2 regions of the Bradyrhizobium sp. ISRA464 genome follow, and region 1 is predicted to be linked to the other one. Evidence: predicted binding sites of a transcription regulator. Region 1 holds the regulator's gene; the other holds the start of a gene.

The links. Region 1 encodes LexA, which represses DNA repair genes until DNA is damaged. Its sites were predicted from a motif close to TGTTCNNNNTGTGTTCNG; they were not measured.
Region 2: the regulator LexA is predicted to act here: its motif matches at 3,882-3,899, upstream of rmuC (DNA recombination protein RmuC).

What each region holds. Positions count from the first base shown of each region.
Region 1 is NZ_CP094526.1:3,951,226-3,958,638, reverse strand. Features, by position in the region: gene MTX19_RS18625 (heavy metal-responsive transcriptional regulator) at 1-317, shown strand, start outside; gene MTX19_RS18620 (thioredoxin family protein) at 409-669, shown strand; gene MTX19_RS18615 (cytochrome c biogenesis protein CcdA) at 671-1,366, shown strand; gene MTX19_RS18610 (HAD family phosphatase) at 2,309-2,935, shown strand; gene glp (gephyrin-like molybdotransferase Glp) at 2,964-4,175, shown strand; gene lexA (transcriptional repressor LexA) at 4,400-5,104, shown strand; gene MTX19_RS18595 (hypothetical protein) at 5,404-5,832, shown strand; gene MTX19_RS18590 (hypothetical protein) at 5,983-6,210, shown strand; gene MTX19_RS18585 (ComEC/Rec2 family competence protein) at 6,207-7,413, opposite strand, start outside.
Region 2 is NZ_CP094526.1:8,204,808-8,212,220, forward strand. Features, by position in the region: gene dapE (succinyl-diaminopimelate desuccinylase) at 61-1,227, shown strand; gene truA (tRNA pseudouridine(38-40) synthase TruA) at 1,291-2,028, opposite strand; gene fmt (methionyl-tRNA formyltransferase) at 2,161-3,096, opposite strand; gene def (peptide deformylase) at 3,233-3,760, opposite strand; gene rmuC (DNA recombination protein RmuC) at 3,931-5,139, shown strand; gene MTX19_RS38075 (GIY-YIG nuclease family protein) at 5,218-5,514, shown strand; gene MTX19_RS38080 (MFS transporter) at 5,635-7,005, shown strand; gene MTX19_RS38085 (hypothetical protein) at 7,144-7,413, opposite strand, start outside.

The sequences.
Region 1 (7,413 bases):
CTGGATACCGGCTGTACGACCGAGATTCCGCCCGGCGCATCCACTTCATCAAGCACGCCCAGCAGTGCGGGTTCACGCTGGCCGAAATCCGGGATCTCCTCGACCTGCGCAGTCGCGACAAGGCCTGTTGCGGGGACGTTCGCACGCGAGCCATCGAGAAGAAGTTGCAGATCGAAGGCAGGATCCGAGCGATGAAAGCGATGTCGAAGGCCCTCGATCAACTGATCTCTGAGTGTGCGAACGAGAAGCGGCCGGTCAAAGAATGCACGATCATCGCCGCGCTGGAGCAAGCCAACGGTTCGGAAAGGGTGCAGTGAAACATGAAGGTGGAGATGTTCCATAGCCCAGGCTGCGCCGCCTGCGGGGAGCGACCTTTGGACGATTGCCCAATATTGGCCGTGCTCAAAAATGAAGATCGAACTATTCTACGCACCCGGCTGCACGAAGTGCGCTGACGACAAGGATGCGCTAAGGGCGACGGCGATCGAGCTGGTTCCCGGTCTTGTTTGGCGCGAGCTAAATGTACTCGACCAATTGGACTATGCGGTTGAAGTCGGCGTGATCACGCTTCCATCGATTGTAATCGATGGCGATGTCGTCTTTGCCTCGTTGCCCACGTGCGGACAATTGCGCCGCGAACTGGTTAGACGAATCAACAAGAGAGCCTGACATGGACATGGATACGCTCAGCCAGGCCGTCGAACACGCGAGTTTGCTGGCGCTCGGCGTCGCCTTCATCGCTGGTCTTGTCTTCAGCTTCAATCCAGTAGCGCTCGCGTCAATTCCGGTTTCACTCGCCTATGTCACGCGAGCGCGGAGCGCACAACAGTCGGCGCTCTTCGCTGTTGCTTTCACAGCAGCCATGATCCTTGCCCAGGTCGCCCTCGGCTTTGTCGCCGGTCTTGGCGGAAGTTGGGCCGCACACTTGATCGGACGCCAATGGGGACTCTTGCTTGGGCCAGTTCTCATTGTCCTGGGTCTCATGTGGCCTGGGTGGGTTCGCTTGCGTTTGCCATGGTTTGCGCCGCGCGCGAAACGTCCGACGACTGCGTGGGGAGCGTTCGCGCTCGGGATTGTCTTTGCAGTCGCGGTCTGTCCGGTCTGCACGCCCGCACTGGTTATTTTGCTCGGTGCAGCGGCGGCAATCGCATCGCCGCTCTTCGGTGCGGCGCTGTTGCTCGCGTTCTCAGTTGGTCGCGCAATTCCGATTGCGTTGGGAGCATGGGCCGCTGGATGGTTGGAAAACCTCAGCGTACTCAGCAACTATCATAAGAGCTTTGAGATTGCGGGCGCCGTCACGCTGATCGCGTCCGGGCTCTACATGCTGAATGCGTACTACTTCTGGATCCCCTCCCTCGCGATCTAAGGACACGGCCACGACTCGTGTCTGCTTCTGAGGGTCGTGCGAACGTGACCGGCCTATCAGACTTTCCGCCCTTGCGAGCACAGGCGCTACTTCACCCGCGCTCGCGAGCGCCGCGTTCGCCTGGGAACGTGTTGCCGATTGGACACGACGGGCAACTCAGTAAAAACCGTCAAGTCCTTGGGCGAGAAATATTTCTGTTTTCCAGAAGCGCAACTCAATGTATGAATGGCCCGTCTCACCCGCTTGAGGGGCGCTTCGCGATCGTCACGAGTGTTGGGTCGAGATGCGGTGGACGCCGATTGCGCAACTGACGAGTGCGCATGAGGCGGACGGTGAAGTCGTGCAGGCCTGACGCCCTAGTGGCAGGTGTCTCCTTGCAAAGCGCGAAGCGCTTTTGCAAAGACGGTGACAACAAAGCCCAGTCTCGCCGGGGAGAGCACGTATAAGCCGTAACCCATCGCGCAGGGAAAGCCGGGATTGCTCCGGTTTCACCTGTGGTCCTACCTCCCGAGCTTTCCATTTGCTCGGGACCCATGGGTGCGATCGGCACCCGGCTTTCCCTGCGCCCTCTGATCAAGAGAGGGCGAAACGAAGAAGCAAAGCTCGGACAGATCGTGTCGCGAGAACGCAAAGCCATATCTCAACGACTGTCATCGCCCGCGAAAGCGGGCGATCCAGTATTCCAGAGGCAGCAGTGATTGACCCGAGAGGCCGCAGCGTACTGGATACCCCGCATGCGCGGGGTATGACGGCGGGGCGGAGCGATGGATTGCTTCCGCCTTCGCCGAGGCTTCGGCGGACAAGTCGTCGCTTCAGCGCAAAATTGCTTTGCAATTTTGTCGCGAGCTCCTCGCAATGACGTGAACTGAGGGAGCCATCATCGAGGACTCCCCAATCGAAGACATTGCCGCCTGCCCGCAATTTTCGTACACCGTTCATGCAATGACCACGCAACTCTCCCCCAATTCCGTCGACGTGCTGCTGTTCGATATCGGCCGCGTCGTGCTCGACATCAGCTTCGACAGGGTGATGGCGAACTGGGCGGGACACGCCGGCTGCGCGCCTGCCGATCTCGCACGGCGCTTCGTCGTCGACGACAGCTTCAAGCATCACGAGACCGGCAAGGTCGACGACGCGGCGTTCTTCGCGAACCTGCGCCGCTCGCTCGGCATCGACCTCACCGATGCGCAGTTCCTCGAGGGCTGGAACGCGATCTTCACCGGCGAGATGCCGGGTATCGCGCCGCTCCTGGCGACAGCCGCGAAGCGGATGCCGCTCTATGCCTTCTCGAACACCAACCCGGCCCACATCGCGCATTTCTCGGTCGCCTATGCCGATGTGCTCAGGCATTTTCGCAACGTGTTCCTGTCGTCGGCGATCGGCCTTCGAAAACCGGACGCCGAGGCCTATGATCATGTGGTAAGAGCGATCGGCGTGCCGGCGTCACGGATCCTGTTCTTCGACGACACAGCGGCCAATATCGAGGGTGCGCGGGCGCGCGGCCTACATGCCATCCATGTGACATCGACGGATGACGTGGCAAGGGCACTCACCGCACTTGGAATATGAAGACCTTGGGATTTGAGGAGCCCTGCCCGTGGCCCTGATGCCGGTTGCCGATGCCCTGTCAGCCATTCTCGCCGGCGCCGAACCGCTGCCGGAGGAGACGGTCGCGCTCGATGCCGCCTACCACCGCACGCTGGCGCGCGACGTCGCGGCGCGGCGCACGCAGCCGCCGCAGGCCATGTCGGCGATGGACGGCTATGCGGTGCGCGCGGCCGATGCGTCCGACCTGTCGGCCAGGCTGAAGGTGATTGGCGAAGTCGCCGCCGGCCGCCCGTTCGAGCGGACGGTCGGCGCGGGCGAAGCGGTGCGGATCTTCACCGGCGGCGTGATCCCTGACGGCGCGGACGCCGTCATTATCCAGGAAGACACCAAGGCTGACGGCGACCACATCACGATCACCGAGGCCGCCGCGAAGGGACGGCACATCCGCTCCGCTGGCGTCGACTTCCACGCGGGCGACGTGCTGCTTGCGGCCGGCAGCCGCCTCTCCGACCGCGCGCTCTCGCTCGCCGCGGCCATGAACTATCCGGAACTCGCCGTGCGCCGCCGTCCGAAGGTCGCGGTGCTGGCGACCGGCGACGAGCTGGTGATGCCGGGCTCCCGCCCCGGCCCCGGCCAGATTGTCTATTCCAACGGCTACGCGCTGCGGGCCCTGGCCCGCGCGGAGGGCGCGGAGACCGTCGACCTCGGCATCGCCGCCGATACGGTGGCGGCCACCACGGCCGGCATCCGCCAGGCGCGGGAGGCGGACGCCGACATCCTGATCACCACCGGCGGCGCCTCGGTCGGCGATCATGATCTCGTCAAGCAGTCGCTGGAGGCGGAGGGCGTCCGGATGGCGTTCTGGCGGATCGCGATGCGGCCGGGCAAGCCGATGATGCATGGCCGGCTGGGAACAATGCGGGTGATCGGCCTGCCCGGAAATCCGGTGTCGTCCTATGTCTGCGCCTTCCTGTTTCTGGTGCCGTTGATTCGCGCCCTGAGCGGCCGAAAAGTGATTCATCATGTCCGCGACAGCGCCCTGCTTGGCCGTGACCTCGCCGCCAACGATCAGCGCGAGGACTATCTCCGTGCGCGGCTCGAAGAGCGCGACGACGGCAAGCTGATCGCGACACCCGTCACCCAGCAGGACAGCTCGCTGTTGGGGAATCTTGCTGCGGCACGGGCACTTGTGATCCGTCCGCCGTTCGCGCCGGCGGCCGTCAAAGGCGAGGCGTGCGAGATCCTGACACTGCCTGAGTGAGGCTTTGCGACCGCACCGATCAGGCGCGAGCGGCTGCGTTCACCGGAAATTAAGTGGTTGCGGAACACATATCGAACATATAGTGTCCGTTCATGATTTGTTTCGAGTACTGGTGTCTACAAATGGGAGCGCACTGAGGAGTGTCGCAAGTCTCGCGCTCCCGAGGTCAGGCTCCCTGAAGGTCTCGGAATCGAACGACGCTATCAACCGGGGGAATACTCGAGATGCTCACGCGCAAACAGTACGAACTTCTGCGTTTCATCAATGAACGTCTGAAGGAGGCCGGCGTCCCGCCCTCTTTCGACGAGATGAAGGATGCGCTCGACCTGCGCTCGAAGTCCGGTATCCACCGCCTCATTACAGCACTGGAGGAGCGCGGCTTCATCCGCCGCCTGCCGAACCGCGCCCGCGCCATCGAGGTGATCAAGCTTCCCGAACTCTCGGCCGGCGGCGGCAACGGCCGCCGCGGCTTCACCCCCAGTGTTATCGAGGGCACGCTCGGCAAGCGCTCCAGCACGCCGCAGATCGCCGAGGATGACGGCAACCGGCCGGTCGCCGTCCCTGTCATGGGCCGGATCGCGGCCGGTACGCCGATCGAGGCGCTGCAGACCCGCAGCCACACCATCAGCGTGCCGCCGGACATGCTCGGCGCCGGCGAACATTATGCGCTGGAGGTGCGCGGCGACTCCATGGTCGACGCCGGCATCCTCGACGGCGACATGGCGCTGATCCAGCGCAACGACACCGCCAACACCGGCGACATCGTGGTGGCGCTGATCGACGAGGAGGAAGCGACGCTGAAGCGCTTCCGCCGCCGCGGCGCGTCGATCGCGCTCGAGCCTGCCAATACCGCCTATGAAGTGCGCATCCTGCCGCCAAACCGCGTACGGATCCAGGGCAAGCTGATCGGGCTCTATCGCAAATACTGACCGCGTCGCATGTCCAGCCGCGACCGCGTGCAGCGCGGCGTGCCTTCGTGCAGTTGAACACATGTTGTGAGGGAACGAGCGACGCGCAACGCCGTTGCCTATAGACTGCGCTGCGCGAGGGCCTCCGGCGCGTCCCGATACCACCGGAACGCTGTAGCGCGTTTGTGATCGGAGCCTTCCGCAGCCAGTCGTACAATCGCCCAGAAACGGGAAGAACCTCGTTTGCTGTCGTCCACTCTGGTAGAGGCCTGCGCCTCAGGAGAGGCACGGGTCGCTATCTCGAAATGAGGAGCCATCCGATGTGTGACTATAGTCTGCACGCCGTGGCATCGCGCCCCGCCGTTGTCGGAGAGACGCTGATCACCACGACATTCCGCGGCACGTCAACCCGCGGCTTTGCTTCGGAGAGCGATCCAAATGTCGCGGTCTGCATGCTTCCCGGCACCGAGCTCGCGTTCGTCGAGAACGTGCGCTACGACAGCCGCTGGATCTGGACCAAGACGATCGGCTTCCGCGTCGGCGTGTTCAACGAAGTCGAGCCCGACGTTCCCGATCGCCATCATGATGCGGTCGAATTCCCCGACGGCAGCCATGTGCTGGTGACCCAGCTCGTCGAAGGACAGCACGTCACCGTACTGCAGCTACCCGCTCTTCACCCGCCTGTCGTCGAGAAGCCGAAGGTGGTCGAGCGGCGGCCCTCTGCATTCGCGTCGCTGTTTTTGGGTTGAGCGCATCATGGCCGCAGGATGAGTTTGGACCTGCGGCATGTGACCTAACCGATTTCGAGCGACCCCGGACTTCGGGTTCCGGGGCGCGTCTGGGGATTTGCGTCGGACGGCGCCTTGGCGCATCATCGCTCACGGACAAGGACGTGCTCGGTGGTCGACAAGGTCACATGGCAAAAGGCTGGACGCGTCACGGAGCCGGGCCGCTACATGTTCCGGTTCGGCTGGCTGACCGTGACGGCTGACGACCTGAAGGTCTGGCAGCAATTCCCCGAAGCGACGTTTACCCTAGTCAAGAAGCCCGACGCCGATCCTGACTCGGACGAGTATCACCTCGGCGCCTTTGACCTGCCGACCCATCCCCTCCCCGATCAGCACTAATCGTCGCCCTGCAGATCGGCCTCCGCCGGGGTCGCATCCACCGCCGGGCGCGGCGCGCGGCCGGGCAGGCGCAGCGCGGTCTCGCTCTCGGTGTCGCCGGGAACCGCCGGCGTCCATGGCCGGTCGATCCCGCCGGGCCTGACCGCATCGACGGCAAAGCCATCGCGGGTGCGGCGCAGCACCAGCGCGCCGTGGCGCCGCCGCAGCCGTTCGGCATCGATCACCGAGGCCGCGCAGCCCTGCGGCGCCGGCCGTGCCGTCACGATCAGCGCCGCACGCTCGCAATCGTCGGCCAGCGCCGCGGGCCGCATCGCCAGCGAAACGAGCATGCCGCCCGCGCCCTGGGTCACGCAGCCGTTCTCGTCGCAGGAGACGCCGTCCGCGAGCGAGGCGTCGGCCGCCGTCCGCGCGTCGGCGTCCGCCGCCAGCCACTCCTTGATCAGGAAGGCGTCCTTGCCGCTCCGCATCAGATGCAGCCGCCCGTCGCCGCCGCGGACCGCCACATTGCGGCCGTCGGCCGCGACCAGCACGTCCGACTGCGGCACCCGCACCGCCCAGATCAGCGCCACCGCAAGCAGCGCCGCGCCCGACCAGCGCAACGGCGTGCGCAACAACCCGAGCAGGACGAGGCCGGCGCTCGCCACGATCAGCGGCCCGGTGCCGAACGCCGCCATGCGCCCGACCGCGCCCGGCGGGGCGGCGACCCATTGCGTCACCACGATCATCCAGTCGATGCCAACGCCCATGATCGCCCAGAACACGCCGTCGAACCCGAACGGCATCGCGGCGAGCCCCAGCAGGCCCGCCGGCATCACCACCGCCGACACCACCGGCATCGCCGCGAGATTGGCGAGCAGCCCGTAGGGCGTGACGCGGTGGAAGTGGAACGCGGCGTAGGGCGTCGTGGCGAGCCCCGCCACCAGCGAGGCCAACACCAGCATGGCGATCTCGCGCCCGCCCCACAGCGCCACCCGCGCCGTCACCGAGTGATCAGGCGAGGCCAACAGGCTCGGCATCCCGATCTGCACCAGCGCCACCAGCCCGAGGGTAGCCGCGAACGACATCTGGAAGCTCGGATGCACCAGCGCTTCCGGCGCGATCACGAGCACGATCAGCGCAGCCACCGCCAGCGTGCGGAACGTGATCGCGCGGCGATCGACGATCACAGCGATCAGCACCACCGCCGTCATGAAAAAGGATCGC
Region 2 (7,413 bases), 4.2 Mb from region 1:
GCGCAAGGGGCCCTCTCACAAGGCTGGCCCACCCGCGGTGTGACGTGTTAAGCGGGAGGCATGACCGATGCCGTCTCCATCACCCGCGATCTCGTTCGTTGCCCCTCCGTCACCCCGGCCGATGCCGGCGCGCTCGGCGTGCTCGAAAATCTGCTGAAGGCCGCAGGTTTCGAGGTCCATCGCGTGACCTTCTCCGAGCCCGGCACCGCCGACATCGACAATCTCTATGCCCGCATCGGCAGCGCGGCGCCGCATATCACCTTCGCCGGCCACACCGACGTGGTGCCGCCGGGAGATGAATCCGCGTGGACGGTCGGCGCGTTCTCCGGCGAGGTGAAGGACGGCTATCTCTACGGCCGCGGCGCGGTCGACATGAAGGGCGGCATCGCCTGCAGCGTCGCTGCGGTGCTGCAATATCTAAAGGACCATGGCGGCAAGCCGCAAGAAAACGGCAACGGCTCGATCTCGTTCCTGATCACCGGCGACGAGGAAGACGTCTCGATCAACGGCACGGTCAAGCTTCTGAAATGGTGCGCCGAACGCGGCGAGACGTTCGACCACTGCGTGCTCGGCGAGCCGTCGAATGTCGAGGTGCTCGGCGACATGATCAAGATCGGCCGCCGCGGCTCGCAATCCGGCACGCTTGTTGTCGATGGCGTGCAGGGCCATGTCGCCTACCCGCACCGCGCCTCGAACCCGGTGCCGGACATTTCGCGGCTGATCGTGGCGCTGAGCGACGAGCCGCTCGACCACGGCAGCGCGCAATTCCAGGCGAGCAACCTCGAATTCACCTCCGTCGACGTCGGCAACAGCGCGAGCAACGTGATCCCCGGCCAGGCCCGCGCAAAGTTCAACATCCGCTACAACGACAATCACACCCAGGAGAGCCTGCGCCGGCTGGTCGACGAACGCCTGGCAAAGGCCTGCGGCAATCGCATCCGCGCCCGCATCGAATGGATGCCGTCGAACTCCAACGTGTTCGTCACCCAGCCCGGCTCGTTCACCGATCTCGCCGTCGCCGCGATCGAGGAGATCACCGGCCGCAAGCCGGAGCTCTCCACTTCGGGCGGCACTTCGGACGCGCGCTTCATCTCGAGCTACTGCCCGGTGATCGAATTCGGCCTGGTCGGCCAGACCATGCACCAGATCGACGAGCGCACGCCGGTGGCCGACCTGGAGAAGCTGACGCGGATATATCGGGGCGTGTTGGACAGATATTTTGCGTAATCCAGCCGCTCGGCTGGACAAAAACATCGAAAACAACCCCATGCACAGTAGGGGTTGGGGCCACTAGTAATCAACCCGCACCAGATACAGTCCCTGCGGCGGCGCGACCGGGCCGCAGGCGGCACGATCCCTGGCGGCGAGCGCTGTGGAAAGATCATCCGCGCTCCAGCGGCCCTCGCCGACCCAGACCAGCGATCCCACCATCGAGCGCACCTGGCTGTGCAGGAACGAGCGCGCCGAGGTCACGATGTTCACGGCATCGCCGTCGCGCGTGACGTCGAGCTGATCGAGCGTCTTCTCCGGCGATCTGGCCTGACACTCGGTGTCGCGGAAGGTGGTGAAATCGTGCTTGCCGAGCAGCCGCTGCGCGGCCGTGTGCATGGCCACAGCGTCGAGCGCACGCGGCACACGCCAGACGCGCCCGATGTCGAGCGCGAGGTTCGCGCGGGTGTTGACGATGCGATAGAGATAATGCCGCTTCGTTGCCGAGAAGCGCGCCTCGAAATCGTCAGGCACGATGTCGGCCGCAAGGATCGCAATCGGATGCGGGCGCAGATGCGCGTTCAGCCCGTCGCGCAAACGACCCGGCGGAAAGCTCTTGGCGATGTCGCAATGCGCGACCTGGCCGCGCGCATGCACGCCGGCATCGGTGCGGCCGGCGCCATGGACGCGGACGTCTTCGCCGCAGATCGCCTTGACCGCCGTTTCCAGCGCGCCCTGCACGGTCGGCGCGGTCTCCTGGATCTGCCAGCCGGAGAACGGCGTGCCGTCATATTCGATGGTGAGCTTGTAGCGGGGCATTTGTTCCGATGTCATCGTCCGCCTTGTGCGCAATTGCGCACTGGGGCGGACGATCCAGTACTCCGTGATGTCCCAGTTCGACTTCGAGGCCGCGGCGTACTGGATACCCCGCCTGCGCGGGGTATGACAGTGCTAGGCGAGCCGCGCAGGCGGTTTCAGCGGCGTGCCGCGCAGGAAATCCGCGGCCTTCATCGGCGCCTTGCCGGCGCGCTGCAGCTCGAGAATTCGGATCGCGCCGCCGCCACTGGCGATCGCAAGGTTGTCGTCGAGCACGTCACCGGGCGCGCCTGAGCCCCTGGCCAGCTCGCAGCGCAGGATTTTCAAGCGCACCGGCTCGCCGTCGCCTGCGAGCTCGCACCAGGCACCGGGGAACGGCGAAAGCCCGTGAATGTGCCGCAGCACCGCGTGCGCCGGCTTGCTCCAGTCGATCTTCGCCTCGGCCTTCTCGATCTTGGCGGCGTAGGTGACGCCATCCTCGCTCTGCTTCGTCAGCCGCAAACCGCCGCGCTCCAGTCCGCCCATCGCGCGCACCATCAGGTCGGCGCCGAGCGGCGCCAACGCATCGTGGAGGTCGGATGCCGTCATGCTGTCCGAGATTGCGAGCCGCTCGACCATCGCGACATCGCCGGTGTCGAGCCCGACATCCATTTTCATCACCATCACGCCGCTCTCGGCATCGCCCGCCATGATGGCGCGGTTGATCGGGGCGGCGCCGCGCCAGCGCGGCAGCAGCGAGGCATGCAGGTTGAAGCAACCCAGTTTCGGCGCGTCGAGAATTGCCTGCGGCAGGATCATGCCATAGGCCACCACGACGGCGGCATCCGCATCATGCGCGCGGAATTCCCCGAGCGCGTCCGGCGTCTTCAACGTCTTTGGCGTCAGAACGGGAATGCCGAGCCGCCGCGCCTCGCGCTCGACCGGCGTCGGCTGCAATTGCAGGCCGCGGCGTCCGCCCGGCTTCGGCGCGCGAGTATAGACGGCCACGACCTCATGGCCGTGCGCGACCAGCTCCAGCAGCGTCGGCACCGCGAAATCGGGCGTGCCCATGAAGATCAGGCGGAGAGGCATGCAGCAGGGCTCGGGGTTGGGGTTCTCCGTCATGCCCGGGCTTGGCTCGGGCATCCACGTTTTCGGCGAATAGCGAAACAAGACGTGGATGGCCGGGTCAAGCCCGGCCATGACGTGTCCAAGACAGCGATATGATCTACTCCGCCACGCGCTTGGCGGCCTTGGCAAACTTCTTCAGCACGCGGTCGCGCTTGAGCTTCGACAGGTAGTCGACGAACAGCACGCCGTTGAGGTGGTCGATCTCGTGCTGGATGCAGGTGGCGTAGAGGCCTTCGGCGTCCTCCTCGTGCACCTTGCCATCGAGATCCAGGAAGCGGACGCGCACGCGCGCGGGACGCTCGACCTCCTCGTAATATTCAGGGATCGACAAGCAGCCCTCTTCGTAGACCGAGAGCTCCTCCGAGCGTGCGATGATCTCCGGATTGATGAAGACGCGCGGCTTCGGCGTCGTCTCGCCGTTCTCGTCGCGCTTGGCGAGGTCCATGGTGATCAGCCGGAGCGGCTGTGCGACCTGGATCGCCGCCAGTCCGATGCCGGGTGCGTCATACATGGTCTCGAACATGTCGTCGGCGAGCTTGCGGATCTCCGGCGTCACCTTCTCGACAGGTTTCGACACCAGCCGCAACTGCTTGTCCGGCAGAATGATGATTTCTCTGATAGCCATGCGCGCGATTTAAGCCGCTGACCTGCGGGGGTCAATGCGCTCCGGAACCGGTTAAGGCAGCCTTAACCACCTTTCTTCAACTCGCGTTAACCAAGAAAATCAACGAAGAATTAACCATAAATGTTCCCTCTTCGTTCGCGTCAGGCAGCGAATCGGCTACAACGGCCGGCATGAACGAGATCCTCCTGACCATCGGTGACCTGCACGTCCGCGTCTCCGACGCGCTGATCGCCCTTGGCGTGCTGGCATTGCTCCTGTTGCTGAGCATTGCCCTGGTGATCGCGCGGGCCAGCCGGCGCGGCGCGGAACTCGCGATGGCGCAGACCATCCGCGCCGACGAGCTGGAGGAACGGCTGGCCGACATGCTGCGCACCCAGAGCGAGGCCTCCGGGCGGGTCGACGCCATGGCCCAGGCGCTGGCCGGCCGCCAGGCCGAGATGGCGCGCGCCGTCAACGAGCGGCTGGATTCGGTCACCCACCGGGTCGGCCAGTCGATGGAACAATCGACGCGCAACACGATGGACAGCCTGCGCGTGCTGCACGAGCGGCTCGGCATCATCGACCATGCCCACAAGAACCTCAACGAGCTCACCACCCAGGTGACGACGCTGCGCGACGTGCTCGCCAACAAGCAGTCGCGCGGCGCCTTCGGCCAGGCGCGGATGGAGGCGATCGTCCAGGACGGCATGGCGAAGGGTTCCTACGAGTTCCAGTACACGCTGACCACGGGCAAGCGGCCGGATTGCGTGGTGTTCCTGCCCGACCAGCGGCCGCTCTGCATCGACGCGAAGTTCCCGCTGGAGGCGATGACCGCGCTGCACGACGCCCGCAGCGACGAGGAGCGCAAATTCGCCAGCCAGCGGCTGCGCAGCGACGTGCTGAAGCACGTCAGCGACATCGCGGAAAAATACCTGATCCCCGGCGAGACCCAGGACACCGCGCTGATGTTCGTGCCGTCGGAATCGGTCTATGCCGAGATCCATGACGGCTTCGACGATGTGATCCAGAAGGCCTATCGCGCCCGTGTCGTGCTGGTGTCGCCCTCGCTATTGATGCTGGCGATCCAGGTGATGCAGCAGATCCTGAAGGACGCGCGGATCCGCGACGCCGCCGACCAGATCCGCAACGAGGTGATGCATCTCGGCGACGATCTGGCGCGCCTGCGCGAGCGCGTCGTGAAGCTGCAAAATCACTTCGGCCAGGTGAACGAGGACGTCAGGCAGATCCTGATCTCCGCCGACAAGATCGAGAAGCGGGCCGGCCGCATCGAGGAACTGGATTTCAGCAAGTCGGAGACCCCGATCGAGGTCCCCCGCTTCGTCAAGGGCGCGACGCCCGAGCTGTTCCCCGCCCCGCGCAAGCTGCAGGCGGGGGAGTAGTATTAGGCGCTGATTTCGCCACATAATCGCTGTCATCGCCCGGCTTGACCGGGCGACCCAGTATCCCAGAGGCGGCAGATGGGATTACGCAGCTTCTATGTCTACATCCTCGCCAGCCGCATCGGCGGCACGCTCTACATCGGTGTGACAAATGATCTCGTTCGGCGAGTTGGGGAGCACAGACTGAAGCTCATCAAGAGCTATACTGAGAAATATGATGTGGTGAAGCTTGTTTACTTCGAGTTCGATGATCCAGAGAACGCGATTCGGCGCGAGAAACGATTGAAGAAATGGAATCGAGCCTGGAAGGTCCGTTTGATCGAAGAGCGCAATCCAAACTGGGAAGACTTGTATCCGGGAATTGCAGGTGTCTAATTGTGCGTCATGCCCCGCGAAGGCGGGGCATCCAGTACGCCGGGACGAAGGTGGCTGGACGAATCGTCACGGAGTACTGGATCGTCCGCCTTCGCGGACGATGACCTCACGATGGGATAGATGACCGCACCCGAAGCGACCGCCCCCTCGCCGGAAAAAGCTGCATCCGCCCCCGTCTCCTGGCGCGACAGTCTTGCCGTGTACTTGCAGCCGCGCGTGCTGATCGTGATGCTGCTCGGCTTCTCCTCGGGCCTGCCGCTGGCGCTGTCGGGCTCGACGTTGCAGGTATGGATGAAGGAGGCCGGCGTCGATCTCGGCACCATCGGGCTGCTCGCGCTGATCGGCACGCCCTACACGCTGAAGTTCCTCTGGGCGCCCCTGGTCGATGCGCTGCATATCCCGCTGTTCACGCAGCTCTTCGGGCGCCGCCGTGGTTGGCTGGTGTTCTCGCAGCTGCTGCTGATCGCCGCGATCCTCGTGCTGGCGATGGCCGATCCGGCGCGATCGCCGTGGTTTGCGGCCTTTGCCGCACTCCTCGTCGCGACCGCCTCGTCGACACAGGACATCGTGGTCGACGCGTTCCGCGTCGAGAGCCTGCCTGAACCCGAGCAAGCCGCCGGCATGGCATCCTATGTCGCGGCCTACCGGGTCGGCATGCTGGTCTCGACAGCCGGCGCGCTGTTCATCGTCAGCGGCTTTGAATCCGCCGGACTCGCACGCCCGTCGGCCTGGATGTGGGGCTATGTGGTGATGGCCGCGCTGATCCTGATCGGCACCATCACCGCGCTGGCCGCGACCGAGCCCACGCAATCCAAGAACGCCGAAGCGGCGACGCATGCGCAGAATGCTGTCGAACGTGTGCTCCACGCGGCGCTTGGCGCATTCTCCGAATTTCTCAACCGCAAGGACGCCTTAGCGGCGCTGGCCTTCGTGGTGCTGTTCAAATTCACCGACGCGTTTTCTGGCACCATGACGGCGCCGTTCGTGATCGATATCGGCTTCTCCAAGGTTGACTATGCGGCGATCGTGAAGGGCGTCGGGCTTGCCGCAACACTGATCGGCGGCTTTGCCGGCGGCTTCGTCGCGCGGCGCTATTCGCTCGCGACCAGCCTATGGATCGGCGGCGTGCTGCAGGCCATCGCCAATCTCGCCTTCTCCTGGCTCGCACACGTCGGCGTCAATCAGTGGGCGCTAGCGCTCGCGATCACGGCCGAGAACTTCACCAGCGCCATCGGCACCGTGATCTTCGTCGCCTATCTGTCGGCGCTGTGCCGCAATCCACTACACACCGCAACCCAGTATGCCCTGCTGACCGCGCTGGCCGCGGTCGGCCGCACCTATCTGTCGTCGGGCGCCGGTTACGTGGCAAAGGCCGTGGGCTGGCCGGTGTTCTTCGTGATCTGCGTGCTGGTCGCTATCCCGAGCCTGCTCCTGCTCGCCTGGCTGCAGCGACGCGGTCATTTTGAGGAGCTGGGACCGGTGAGGGTTTAGCGCCTGACTTGTCATCACCCGCGAAGTCAACCGTAGCCCGGACGGAGCGGAGCGCAATCCGGGGAAGTCTCTCAGCTTGCAAAGCTGTCCCGGATTTCGCTGCGCTCCATCCGGGCTACGGGCGACTACCGGCAACGGCTACTTCGTCACCACGCTCCATTTCGTGACGATGGCTTCGCTCATCTGGCCAGCGTCCTGGGCGCAGGCGATCTCATCGACCTTCACCGAGATTTCCTTGCCGGTGAGACTCCTGAGCTGCGCGGCCTGGGCCTCGCTGGTCGTGACCAATTGGAACGTCTCCGGTCCGGTCTCGAGGTTGCAGAGACCGTTCGGCGGCGGCAGACGGCGCGGCTCGCTGGTGATCTGGTAGGTCGCGACGCGCTTGCCGCCCCTCTTGGCGTCGCGCAC